DNA from 2 places in the Stenotrophomonas acidaminiphila genome. Region 2 is predicted to be linked to the other one. Evidence: riboswitches for the same ligand, from Rfam matches in the RefSeq annotation. Region 2 holds a riboswitch; the other holds the start of a gene.
The links. Region 2 has a riboswitch for thiamine pyrophosphate ahead of thiC (phosphomethylpyrimidine synthase ThiC). Riboswitches for the same ligand answer to the same signal wherever they lie in the genome.
Positions count from the first base shown of each region.

Region 1: it holds a riboswitch for thiamine pyrophosphate, as region 2 does, so the genes downstream of both, F0P95_RS00805 (TonB-dependent siderophore receptor) here and thiC (phosphomethylpyrimidine synthase ThiC) in region 2, are expected to answer to the same signal.

Region 1 is NZ_CP043567.1:126,839-133,067, forward strand. It holds gene F0P95_RS00795 (phosphotransferase enzyme family protein) at 1-1,037, shown strand, start outside; gene F0P95_RS00800 (hypothetical protein) at 1,983-2,270, shown strand; TPP riboswitch at 2,968-3,064, shown strand; gene F0P95_RS00805 (TonB-dependent siderophore receptor) at 3,135-5,303, shown strand; gene pnuC (nicotinamide riboside transporter PnuC) at 5,300-5,890, shown strand; gene F0P95_RS00815 (hypothetical protein) at 6,161-6,229, shown strand, end outside.
Region 2 is NZ_CP043567.1:3,687,139-3,693,367, forward strand. It holds gene F0P95_RS16795 (winged helix-turn-helix domain-containing protein) at 1-1,812, opposite strand, end outside; gene thiC (phosphomethylpyrimidine synthase ThiC) at 2,323-4,200, opposite strand; TPP riboswitch at 4,303-4,404, opposite strand; gene F0P95_RS16805 (BCCT family transporter) at 4,650-6,224, shown strand.

The sequences.
Region 1 (6,229 bases), 250 kb from region 2:
GGCTGGCGGGGCGCTTCCCGCAACTGCATGGCGCGACCGCCGCGCTGTGGCACAGCCCGCGACCGCTGTCGGCCGCGGCGCTGGTCGAGGGCGCGGCCGGGCGCGTGTTCGTCAAGCGCCACCACCACAGCGTGCGCGACGCGGCCACGCTGGGCGAGGAACACCGCTTCATCGCCCACCTGGCCGCCGCTGGCGTGCCGGTGGTGCAGGTGCTGCGCGACCGCGACGGCGCCACCGCGGTCGAACACGACGGCTGGACCTACGAACTGCACACACCGGGCAACGGCGAGGACCTGTACCGCGACGCGGTGTCGTGGACGCCGTTGACCAACGTCGCCCAGGCACGCGACGCCGGGCGCATGCTGGCGCGCCTGCACCACGCTGCCGCCCGCTACCACGCCCCGCAGCGCGGCACCCACCTGCTGGTGGCGCGCGACGACCTGATCCGCAGCCACGACCCCATCGCCGCGCTCACCGCCGACCTGGGCAACCGCCCCGGCCTTGCCCGCTACCTGGCGCGCATTCCGTGGGAAGACCAACTACGCGGGATCGTACTGCCCTGGCATGCGGGCCTGGCCGAGCGCCTGCGCGACGAACCGCGGCTGTGGGCGCACAACGACTGGCACGTTTCCAACCTGCTCTGGCAGGGCGACACGGTGAGCACCGTGCTCGACTTCGGCCTGGCCTCGCCCACCAGCGCGCTGTTCGACCTGGCCACCGCCATCGAACGCAATGCGGTGGCCTGGCTGGAGCTGGAACGCGGCGCGCAGGCCGTGCGCATCGACATCGCACTGGCGCTGCTCGACGGCTACCGCCAGCTGCTGCCGCTGTCGCCCACGCGCGTGCACCTGCTGGCCGACCTGCTGCCGGTGGTGCAGCTGGACTTCGCGCTGTCGGAAGTGGAGTACTTCGAAGGCGTCACCGGCTCCACCGCCAACGCCGACGTGGCCTGGCAGCCGTTCCTGCTCGGCCATGCGCAATGGTTCGGCAGCGCGCACGGCCAGGCGCTGCTGGCCGCACTGCACGCGGCCGCCTGAATCCGCATGCGGGGCAAACCCCGCATCTACGGAGTGCGGACCATGCAAGGCAAACCTGCCCCTTGGAGCGCGGCGCTGCGGGAACCCGCGCCCGCAAGTGCCGGGCTTGCCCAGCATAAGGTTATGGAATGCCGGTTGGCTGGACATTCCCAGTCGAGTTGATCGAACACCGACGCCGGCTGAACTGGCCGGCGATACCAACGAACTGAGCATGGCGTCCTTTAACTGCGCCGGCAGCAAGCGACCCAAGGCGGACATCTGTACTTCTACCGGAACGAGCTTGCCTTGATAACTGAGCCCACCGGTGGCTCCGGCTATACGCTGGCTTGTTAGCCGAACCAAGCCACCCTAAGATCGAGGTATCGCAAGAGAAAAGCTCGCCATAGGGTGCTTTGTAGACAAGTCGCATAACCGGACCCGTGGGTCCGTCTATTAGGTAGTTGGGTGCCAATGGAATTTGAGTCGATACGTCCAGTTCTTAGCGGTGTGGCTGGTGGCATCATTGCCACATGGCTCACCTCTCGCTGGTCTCGTCGGCTACCTTCAAGGCACAACGGAAAGTCACGCGACGCGCTTCTTCGGCAACATCGTCCTGCTATCTGGACGGCCAACACTCTCTTCTTTCTCGGCCTTATCTTCGGTGTCGCCCTGTATCGGATCGGCGGCTTCGACAACACCGACTGGCGACCACTCGGGCTTGGTTTCGGCCTCGCGTCTGTTTTGCCACTTCTGGCCATCTTCATAGTGTCTATCCTCTCCGGGAGAGACCCGCGGGGGGGATACGTTGCCTTCTCATTTGGCCAGGGCATGCCTCTCTGGGCTACCTACGGTTTACTTGGCGCAGGCTCGGTTGCTTTTGTGTTTGCACTTGCCAGCCTTGGCACCTAACCATTCATTCAAGCCGACGCCACTTCGCGGCGCGGCCTAATTCAGGCGTTAGCTGTTATGAGCAACAATTCAGCGTCTTATCCAACAATCAGTACCCAATGGGCCGGGATGCATGGGGAGGGAATGCAGCTTGAGCTCTCTTGTGATATCTCCGGGGAAAAACATTACTTCGCGAGCTTTGTAGCTGATCCGGCGGATGAGTCACTGGCACTGGAGCTGACAGTATGTGGCCGTCCTGTTCGTATAGCCGTTGCGCAGCTAGAGTCCTTGATAGCCGCGGCTAAGAAAGACGTACATTCAGAGGCCTGGTATGACAAGCAGTTGCCTTCCGGCAATAACAGCTAACAGTTCATTCAAGCCGAACCCGCTCCGGGGCTCGGTCTAATTCCAGAGTTAGGCCGCATGGACAGCTCCGATCGCATATCGCTCAATGATCTCTCGGATGTCCACAAGGTCGTATCGGCCATGCGTTCACGGTCAATTCTTGTCGCAGCTGTGGGCGGAGTCATCTTTAGTGCTTTCGTAGTCGCGGCATGGCTTTGGCTGCATCCTAGCGAGGTTTCTTCGGCTATTTTTCTAGCAGCCGTCACCTACCTTCTGTTCGGCCTGCCACTATTGGTGCATTCGGTTCGGCACTGGCGCAGGGTCTATCAGCGCATTGCGGATGTTGAGCTACGAGTCCAAGCAGGTGAGGTCCTGTACGGGTCGCAAGTGCAGCTCCCCTAGCATGTGAACTAACTGTTCATTGAAGGCGAACTCGCTTCGCGAGTCGGCTTGATTCCAAAGTTGAACGTCCACAACGGGCCGATCTCCGCCAGTAGTCAGCTCCTCAGTCCGCGAGCGCTCTTACCGCATCCAACCACTGGCGGCGCCCAATCCTGTTGGCAGGGCCATCCGGCGCCTTGGCTGCATGCACGGGGCTTTGGCGGGAAGGCCCCATGCAGGGCCACAGCCTCGCTTCCACGAAATGCCAGGCCCCCAGCCCGGCGAGGCCCGCTCCACCCACCCATGGGCCAAACCGCGGCATTTGTGGTCAAATACCGGCCTGAAGCGGGGGTGCCTGGGCTTGTCCAGGCTGAGAGAGTCCCTTGGAACCTGATCCGGTTTGCACCGGCGTAGGGAGCTTTGAGCAGCAGGCACACCGCCTTCGTGGCCGGTCGCGCGTGCGCGCCTTCGCTTCGTCTCCCCCTACGGCTGATGACGAAACGAATGAACCGCTGCCATACCCTTTCGCTGTTGACCGCCGCGCTGGCCGCGGCCCTGCCGCTGCACGCCCGTGCCCTGGACACCGCCGCCGACCGCTCGCCCACCGAGCTCGATGCCGTGCGCGTGCAGGCCAAGCAGCCCGGCGCCAGGGACACCCAGTCCAACAGCTTCGGCAGTGGCGACTGGAAGAACATCCCGGCCTCGATCAGCGTGCTGGACCGCGGGCTGCTCGACCGCCGCGTGGTGCGTACGTTGTCCGAACTGGCCGACAACGATGCCTCGCTGGGCGACAGCTATGCCCCGGTGGGCTACTACCAGAACATCGCCATCCGCGGCTTCGCGCTGGACACCGCCACCGGCTACCGCTTCAACGGCCTGAGCATCGCCGGCGAACAGCGGCTGGCGCTGGAGAACGTGCAGCAGGTTGAAATCCTCAAGGGCGAGGCCGGGCTGGCCGCCGGCGTGATCGCCCCGGGCGGCGTCATCAACTACGTGGGCAAGCGCCCGGCCGAGGTACGCAATGTCACCCTGGGCACCGACGCCGAAGGCTCGCGCTACGCCGCGGTGGACGTGGGCCACTGGCTGACGCCGCGCATCGGCGTGCGCTTCAATGCCGCCTGGGACGACAACCACTCCTACATCGACCATGCCGACGGCCGCCGCAACTTCTACGCGCTGGCCACCGACTGGCTGATCGGCGAGCGCGCCAAGCTCGAGGTGGACGCCAACTACCAGACCAGCGCGCAGCGCTCGGCCTCGGGCTACCAGCTGCTGGGCGCCAGCATGCTGCCGCAGCACGTGGACCGCACGCAGATGCTGGGCTACCAGCGCTGGCAGCAGCCGGTGGGCATCGACAGCACCAACCTCAGCGCACTGCACACCTACGACTTCAGCCCCGCATGGCAGTCGCGCGTGTCCGCCAGCCACAGCCGCTCGGTGATCGACGACAACGTCGCCTTCGCCTACGGCTGTTACTACGCCGAAGCCTGCTGGGACGGCAGCGTGCCGGGCAATTACTTCGCGCCCAACGGCGACTACGACATCTACGACTACCGCAGCCCCGACGACACCCGCCGCAACCAGCAGCTGCGCGCCGAACTGCGCGGCCGCTTCGCCACCGGCGCCGTCGGGCACCAGCTGGTGCTCGGCACCGACTACTTCCGCCGCTCGGTGGACAAGCGCCGCAACGTCAACGAATACGTCGGCACCGGCAACATCCACGACGACGCGGTGCCGCAGTTCGACCCCTCGCCGCTGCAGCCGGGCCCCTCGGTGCGGCGCGTGGACAGCCGCCAGAAGGCGCTGTTCGTGCTGGACCGCATGCAGCTGGCCGACGACTGGCAGTGGCTGGCCGGCGGCCGCTTCGTGCGCCTGGACGAGCGCGCCTGGGACAAGCGCGGCAACCCCGAGCGCGACAGCCGCGTCTCGCGCTTCCTGCCGCAGACCGCGCTGATCTGGAGCGCCAACGCGCAGCTCAACCTGTACGCCAGCTACGTACGCGGCATTGCCCTGGGCCAGGAGGCACCGTTCTGGACCAGCAACGAAGGCAGCTTCCTGCCGTCGGTGCTGTCGCGCCAGCTGGAAGTGGGCGCCAAGTACGCGCCCACCGATGCGTTGAGCCTGGGCGCGGCGCTGTTCCGCATCAGTCGGCCGTTCCAGTACGCCAAGCCGGACGCCAGCGACTACGGCTACACCTTCGTGCAGGAAGGCCAGCAGACCCACACCGGGCTGGAACTGAGCGCACGCGGGCGCATTGGCGACGCGCTGCAGCTCACCGCCAGCGCCAGCGTGCTGCGCGCGCGTGCGCGCGACACCGGCACGCCAGCCTACGAAGGCCACCCGCTGATCAACGTGCCCACCACCCGCGCCAGCGTGCATGCCGACTACGCACTGCCGTTCGTGCCCGGGCTGGGCGTCACCGGTGGCTGGCGCTACGCCTCGTCCAACGTCGCCACCGCCGACGGCCGCGTGCGCGCGCCTGCCTACAATGTGGTCGATGCCGGCCTGCGCTTCCGGCATGAACTGCACGGCCGCGCACTGGACTGGAACCTGAGCGTGGACAACGTGTTCAACCGCTTCTACTGGCGCGACACCGGCAGCAGCTCGGGCGACTACTACCTGTTCCCGGGTGCCCCGCGCCAGGCGCGGCTGACGGTGACCCTGGCGCTATGAGCCCGGCACTTCTGGAATGGTCCGCGGTCATCGCCAGCGCCCTGGGCGTGTGGCTGATGGCACAGCGGCGCATGCTGGCCTGGCCGGTGGGGCTGGTGTCGGTGGGCCTGTACGCGCTGGTGTTCTTCCAGGCGCGGCTGTACTCGGACATGCTGCTGCAGGGCGCGTTCGCCGCGTTCCTGGCCTACGGCTGGGCCACCTGGCACCGCCAGGACAAGCCCGACGGCCGCGTCGCCATCGCCCCGCTGGCCGCACGCACCGGCGCCCTCCACCTGGCCGTGGGCGTGGCCTTCGGCCTGGCCCTGGGCGCGGCCATGCACACCTGGACCAACGCCGCCCTGCCCTGGCTGGACGCCATGCTCGCCGCGCTCAGCCTGGTGGCGCAGTGGTGGCAGGCGCGCCGCCACACCGCCACCTGGTGGCTGTGGATCATTGTGGACGTGGTCTACGTGGGCATGTACGCGGTGAAATCGCTGCACGCCACCGCGGCGCTGTACCTGGTGTTCGTGGCGCTGGCAGCCAGCGGCCTGCAGGCGTGGAAGAAGGCGGCGCGGCAGGAAGGAACGCCCGGTGCCGCGCATTCGTGAGGGGGCGGCATCGCACGATTTATCATTCCAGAATCGTAAAGAAACCCAGGCGGGCGTTACCCGCTTACGCCTTTCCAAACAACCCGTTACACGGTTTCCGTTCCGAATTGATCGACCGGGAATCGTAAAGAAACCGGTCCATACCCAAGCCGTACCGACCCGCCCGCGGCAGCCTCATGCGCAACCGCGGGCGGGGCCAGCCCTGTGCAGACCTCGACCCACCAGGGGCAATCGGGCATGGTGTGGGGCAGCTTATGCCCCAGGAATCGTATGGATACCGTTCCCGCGCCAACAGCACCCAATACGCCCACCGCAACGGTGGCACCCACGGCCCATGCG
Region 2 (6,229 bases):
GCCGATCACGAAAACCAGGTTGGAGCTGGGGCCGTAGACGGCCTGCAGCGGTTCGGCCACGGGGATCGGCAAGCGCTTCCACTGCCCCTGCTCCGGTGACACCTCGTAAATGCCCGGTCGCCCATCATCATCGCGCCCACTGACCAGCACCTGCTGGCTGTCGGCCAGCCAGTCCGGCGACTGCCGCGCCTCCGGGCGGAAGCCCTCCACCAGGCGCAGCGAATCGGGCTGCCCCAGGCGCGCCCACCACAGCGCGAACGCGCCGGAGCGGTTGGAAGTGAACACCAGTTGCTGCCCGTCGGGCGCGATCATCGGCTGCGCATCGCGCCCCATTGATGCGAACAGCCGTTCCTTGCGCTCGGGATGGTCCAGCGGTACCCGGAACAGGCCGAACTGCGGTGCGCGATGCACGAAGGCAAGCAGCTTGCCCATGCCGGCCACGCTCGGACTCTGCGCATCGTCCACGCCCAGGTCCTTCAACAGGCCCGAACGCAGATCCACCTGGTACAGCCGGGATTCGCTGTCGATCCGCCGCCCGAACACGATGGCGTGCTCGCCGAGCCACGCCCAGCCGCGCATTTCCGCACTGCCGCTGGTGACGCGACGGGCGTTGCCGCCGTCGGCAGCCATCACCCACACCCCACCCACCTGCGGGTTGCGGGTGAATCCAAGCTGGCGGCCGCTGGGCGAGTAGCGCGGTGCGTAATCGAAATCGCCTTCGCCGCGTTCGTAATCCAGCGCCGTCCAGCGCCCGGTTGCCAGGTCCAGGGTACGGATGCCGGGCGCGCCATGGCGGCCGGTCATCGTGCCGAACACCAACCCGCGCCCGTCCGGCGTCCAGCTGAAGCTCAGCATCTCGGCGCCATCGCAGGCAGTGGCACGACGTGCACTGCCACCGGTAACCCCAACCACCAGCACCTCGCAGCTGCCGTCGGCATGGAACCGTGCGAATGCGACCTCACGCCCGTCCGGCGACCACGCCGGGAACCGGTCCATGGCACCGGCGGGCAGCTTCACCAGGGTCGCCGAGGTGGTGCTGCCGGTGCTCTGCACCTTGAGCGTCGAACCGCCGTCGCTTTCGTCGGCAAATGCGACCAGCGCGCCATCGGGCGACAGCGCCGGAAACGTTCCGAACCCCTGCCTGGCGGTGATCAGGCGGTAAGGACGCTGCGGACTGCCGATCACGCCGGTACCGTCGGCCGTGGCCGCATCCAGCGCGCTCTCGGTAGCCGGGCGTTGCCACAGCAGCCACGCCATCGTCAGCGAACTGCACACCAACAGCAGCCCCACCGCCAGCAGCAGCCTGCGGCGCACCCGGCGCCAGATTCCGCTGCGCGGGGGTGCCGCAGCGCTGGCGCCCTCCACAAGCGGTGCCGGCCCGGCCGCGGCAGCCGCGCTTCGGTCAGGTTCCTGCGCCTGCGCGTCGACCGCCGGTGCTGCCGGCTCCTCCCGCGGCTCCCATACCACCGGGGCACGCAGGCGATAGCCGGTCTTGGCGATCGTCTCGATGTACTCCTGCCCCTGCGGGAACGCGCCGCCGGCAGACAACGCCTTGCGCAGCTGGGTGACCGCCTGGGTCAATACGTCATTGGTCGGCAGGGTATCGGGCCACACCTGCGCGAACAGTTCGTCACGGGTGACCACATTGCCGGCGCCGCGCGCCAGCGCCAGCAGCACACCGATCGCCTTGGGCGTGAGCCGCACGCTGCGCCGTACACCGGGCGCATGTACCTCGCGCGACGGCAGGACGATCAGGCAATCGCCGATATGCAGGCGTTCAGTGTTGGAAAGAGCGCTGTCGATGGGTTCCATGCCGGTCAGGGATTGAATCGCTGGAGGGCATCGTCCTGTGCCCGCCCCCTGGTGGTATTGCCGCCAGTGAACCGCCAAATTCCGCAAATGGCGTCAACGCAATGAGCAAATGTTTCAAGGCGCGCGGATATTAGCCTATGGCGGTTACCCGTGTACCCACGCGGGACGACATCAGGCTCTCTCTCGCCGACGCAATGCACATAATCCGCTTCAGAATTCGCGCCCCCAGGGCGCGTTTTTTTTATCTTCCGTTCATCCTGCACGATGCCAGGCAAAGCAGCGGATATGGCGCAAGGCCCGGTGGATAAAGCGTGCGCGGGATCGGACGGGGCGGGGCGCACTCATCGGCATGAACGTAGATGCCCCCGCTTCAACAAGCTGAAGAAAACCTAAAGAAGCGATTCACTCCACCGTACCCGGCGTCGAACGCCGCACGTGCGCGCTGCACCTGCGGCGTTCGACGCGATGGAGCGCGCGGGACCGATGCATGCGCCGCGCGCCCACCGGCCCTCATTCGGCGCGGTACACCTGCGCGCCCTGGTCGCGGAACGCCTTCGACATTTCCTGCATCCCGGCCTCGATCGCCCGGGTGTCGTCCAGCCCATGCTCGGCCGCATAGTCGCGCACGTCCTGGGTGATTTTCATCGAGCAGAAGTGCGGGCCGCACATCGAGCAGAAATGGGCGAGCTTGTGCGCGTCCTTCGGCAGGGTCTCGTCATGGAACTCCTGCGCCTTTTCCGGATCCAGGCCGAGGTGGAACTGGTCCTGCCAGCGGAACTCGAAGCGCGCCTTGGACAGCGCGTTGTCGCGGACCTGGGCACCGGGGTGGCCCTTGGCCAGGTCGGCGGCATGCGCGGCGATCTTGTAGGCCATGATGCCGTCGCGCACGTCCTGGCGGTTCGGCAGCCCGAGGTGTTCCTTCGGCGTGACGTAGCAGAGCATCGCGGTGCCGTACCAGCCGATCATCGCCGCACCGATCGCGCTGGTGATGTGGTCGTAGCCCGGGGCGATGTCGGTGGTCAACGGCCCGAGCGTGTAGAACGGCGCCTCGCCGCACTCGCGCAGCTGCTTGTCCATGTTCTCCCTGATCAACTGCATCGGCACGTGGCCGGGGCCTTCGATCATGGTCTGCACGTCGTGCTTCCAGGCGATCCTGGTGAGTTCGCCCAGCGTTTCCAGTTCGCCGAACTGCGCCGCGTCGTTGGCATCGGCGATGCACCCGGGGCGCAGGCCATCGCCCAGCGAGAAGGCCACGTCATAGGCCTTCATGATCTCGCAGATGTCCTCGAAGTGGGTGTAGAGGAAGTTCTCCTTGTGGTGCGCCAGGCACCACTTGGCCATGATCGAACCACCGCGCGAGACGATGCCGGTGGTGCGCCTGGCGGTCAGCGGCACGTAGCGCAGCAGTACGCCGGCGTGGATCGTGAAGTAGTCCACGCCCTGCTCCGCCTGCTCGATCAGCGTGTCGCGGAAGATCTCCCAGGTCAGCGCCTCGGCGCGGCCATCGACCTTCTCCAGCGCCTGGTAGATCGGCACCGTGCCGATCGGCACCGGCGCGTTGCGGATGATCCACTCGCGGGTTTCGTGGATGTGCCTGCCGGTGGACAGGTCCATCACCGTGTCGCCGCCCCAGCGGATCGCCCACACCAGCTTCTCGACTTCCCCGGCGATGCCCGAGGACACCGCGCTGTTGCCGATGTTGGCGTTGATCTTGGTGAGGAAGTTGCGGCCGATGATCATCGGCTCGCTTTCCGGGTGGTTGATGTTGCAGGGCAGGATCGCGCGGCCGCGGGCGATTTCGTCGCGCACGAATTCGGGGGTGATGCGGGGCGGGATGGCCGCGCCGAAGTGCTCGCCCGGGTGCTGCTTCAGCAGATGCGCCTCGTGCACCGCCTCCAGCCGCTGGTTCTCGCGGATCGCGACGAACTCCATCTCCGGGGTGACGATGCCGCGACGCGCGTAGTGCATCTGGGTGACGTTGGCGCCGGCGCGCGCGCGGCGCGGCAGGCTGCGCGCGGGAAAGCGCACCGCATCGAGCGCCGGGTCGCGCTCGCGGCCACGGCCGAACGCCGAACCGAGCTGCTCCAGGCATTCGCTGTCGCCGCGCTCCTCGATCCATCCGCGGCGCAGCGCCGGCAGGCCGGCGCACAGGTCGATCCGCACGTCCGGATCGGTGTACGGGCCGGACGTGTCGTACACGGTGACCGGCGGATTGTGCTCGCCGCCGAACAGGGTGGGCGTGCGGGTCAGCACGATCTCGCGCATCGGTACCCGCAGGTCCGGGCGGGAGCCAGGCACGTGGATCCTGCGTGAGCCGGGGATCGGCTGCGTGACCGATCCGGACAGTTGCTGTGCCTGCTGCTGCAGGGCGGAAAGCGGTGCATTCATCGGGCGTCGTCCTGTTGGAGGCCCACGCGGATGCACGGGCCGGACGAAGCGAAGGCGCACTGCCGCCGGCCCATGGACGCACCTTGGGCGGGCGTCCACGCGACGGGGCATTGCGAAGCTTCCCTACGCCGGTATCAACCGGATCAGGTTCCAAGGGACTGTCTCAACCGTGGCGCCATGGCCGCGGTACCCCCGCTTCGGGCGGCATTAGAGCATGAACCGGCCAGCCGGGTGGAAAACGCGGCCGATGCGTGGCCACGCCCGTTCCGGCGCGGCGGGCCGGTGGCCACTAACGGAATCGTGACATCGCGTTCAGTAGGATGCGCCGCTGCCGCATTCATGCGGCCCCGTGCCGCCGTGCCGGCACCGCCTCTTCCGCGCCTGTTCGTGGCCGGCTCCACTGCAAGCCCTGGCTCGCTCCCCCATCCCCAGATCGGAGAAGCTCCTCCATGGTGTTTCGTGTTTCCATCGCGCTGGTCGCCGCACTGGTGCTGCTGGCCGGCCTCGCCCCCGGCCCGTTCAACGACGTGGTGCAGGCCGCGCTGGCCGAGGTCGTGCGCAGCGTCGGCTGGCTGTACCTGCTGATCGTGTTCCTGACGCTGAGCTTCCTGCTGTACCTGGCGTTCGGCCGCTTCGGCAACCTGCGCATCGGCGGCGAGGACGCCGAGCCGGATTTCTCGCGCGCCAGCTGGCTGGCGATGCTGTTCGCCACCGGCATGGGCATCGGCCTGGTGTTCTGGGGCGCGGCCGAGCCGATCTCGCATTTCGCCACGCCGCCCGAAGGGCTGGCGCCCCGGAGCGTGGACGCGGCGCGTGCGGCGATGCGCTACGCGTTCTTCCATTGGGGCCTGCACCCATGGGCGATCTACGCGCTGATCGGGCTGGCGATGGCCTGGTTCCAGTACAACCGCAACGGACGCGGCCTGGTCAGCGACATGCTGCAGCCGCTGATCGGCCGCCATCACCGCGGCGCCATCGGCCACGCGGTCAACATCGCCGCGGTCGTGGCCACCGCGATCGGCGTGGCCACCACGCTGGGTTTCGGCACCATCCAGATCGCCGCCGGCCTGCAGCGCGTGTTCGGCATCACCGCCAGCGTTACCGTGCAACTGGTCATCATCGCCATCGCCTTCGTGCTGTACATGGCCTCGACCCTGAGCGGCGTGGACCGCGGCATCAAATGGCTGTCCAACTGCAACCTGCTGCTGGCGGCGCTGCTGCTGGCCGCGGTGCTGGTGCTGGGCCCGACCGGCTTCATCTTCGACACCTTCACCACCACGCTCGGCGCCTACCTCAACCAGCTGGTGACGATGAGCCTGCGCATGTCGCCGTTCTCCGGCAGCACCTGGGTGGCCGACTGGACGATTTTCTACTGGGCCTGGTGGATCGCCTGGGCGCCGTTCGTGGGCGCGTTCATCGCCCGCGTGTCGCGCGGGCGCAGCGTGCGCGAGTTCGTGGTCGGCGTGGTGCTGGCGCCGACGCTGCTCGGCTTCCTGTGGTTCTCGGTGTTCGGCGGCAGCGCGCTGTGGGCGCAGATCACCGGGCATGCCGACCTGCTGCAGGCGCTGGGCGACGGTTACGAGACGGTGCTGTTCGCGCTGTTCGACAGCCTGCCCGGCGGGTTGCTGCTGGCGGGCGTCGCGCTGGTGCTGCTGGTGATCTTCTTCGTCACTTCGGCCGATTCGGCGGTGCTGGTGCTGGCCAGCATGTCCACCGACGAGGCCGGCGACCCGCCACCGTCGCGCAAGGCGGTATGGGGCGTGGCCGTGGCGCTGATCGCCGCTGTCCTGCTGCTGGCCGGCGGGCTGGACGCGCTGCAGGGCATGATCACGATCGCCGCGCTGCCGTTCGCGCTCCTGATGGTGCTGGTCATGGTCAGCCTGTACCGCGTGCTGGACCTGGAGTACCAGCTCGAGCGGCGTCGCGCGCAGCGCGCGCGACATGCCGTGCAGGCCTGGATCGAACGCGAGATGGCCGCGCAGGACGACACCCGCACCGCGGCTCGGGCACCGGGGCACGACTGACGGCC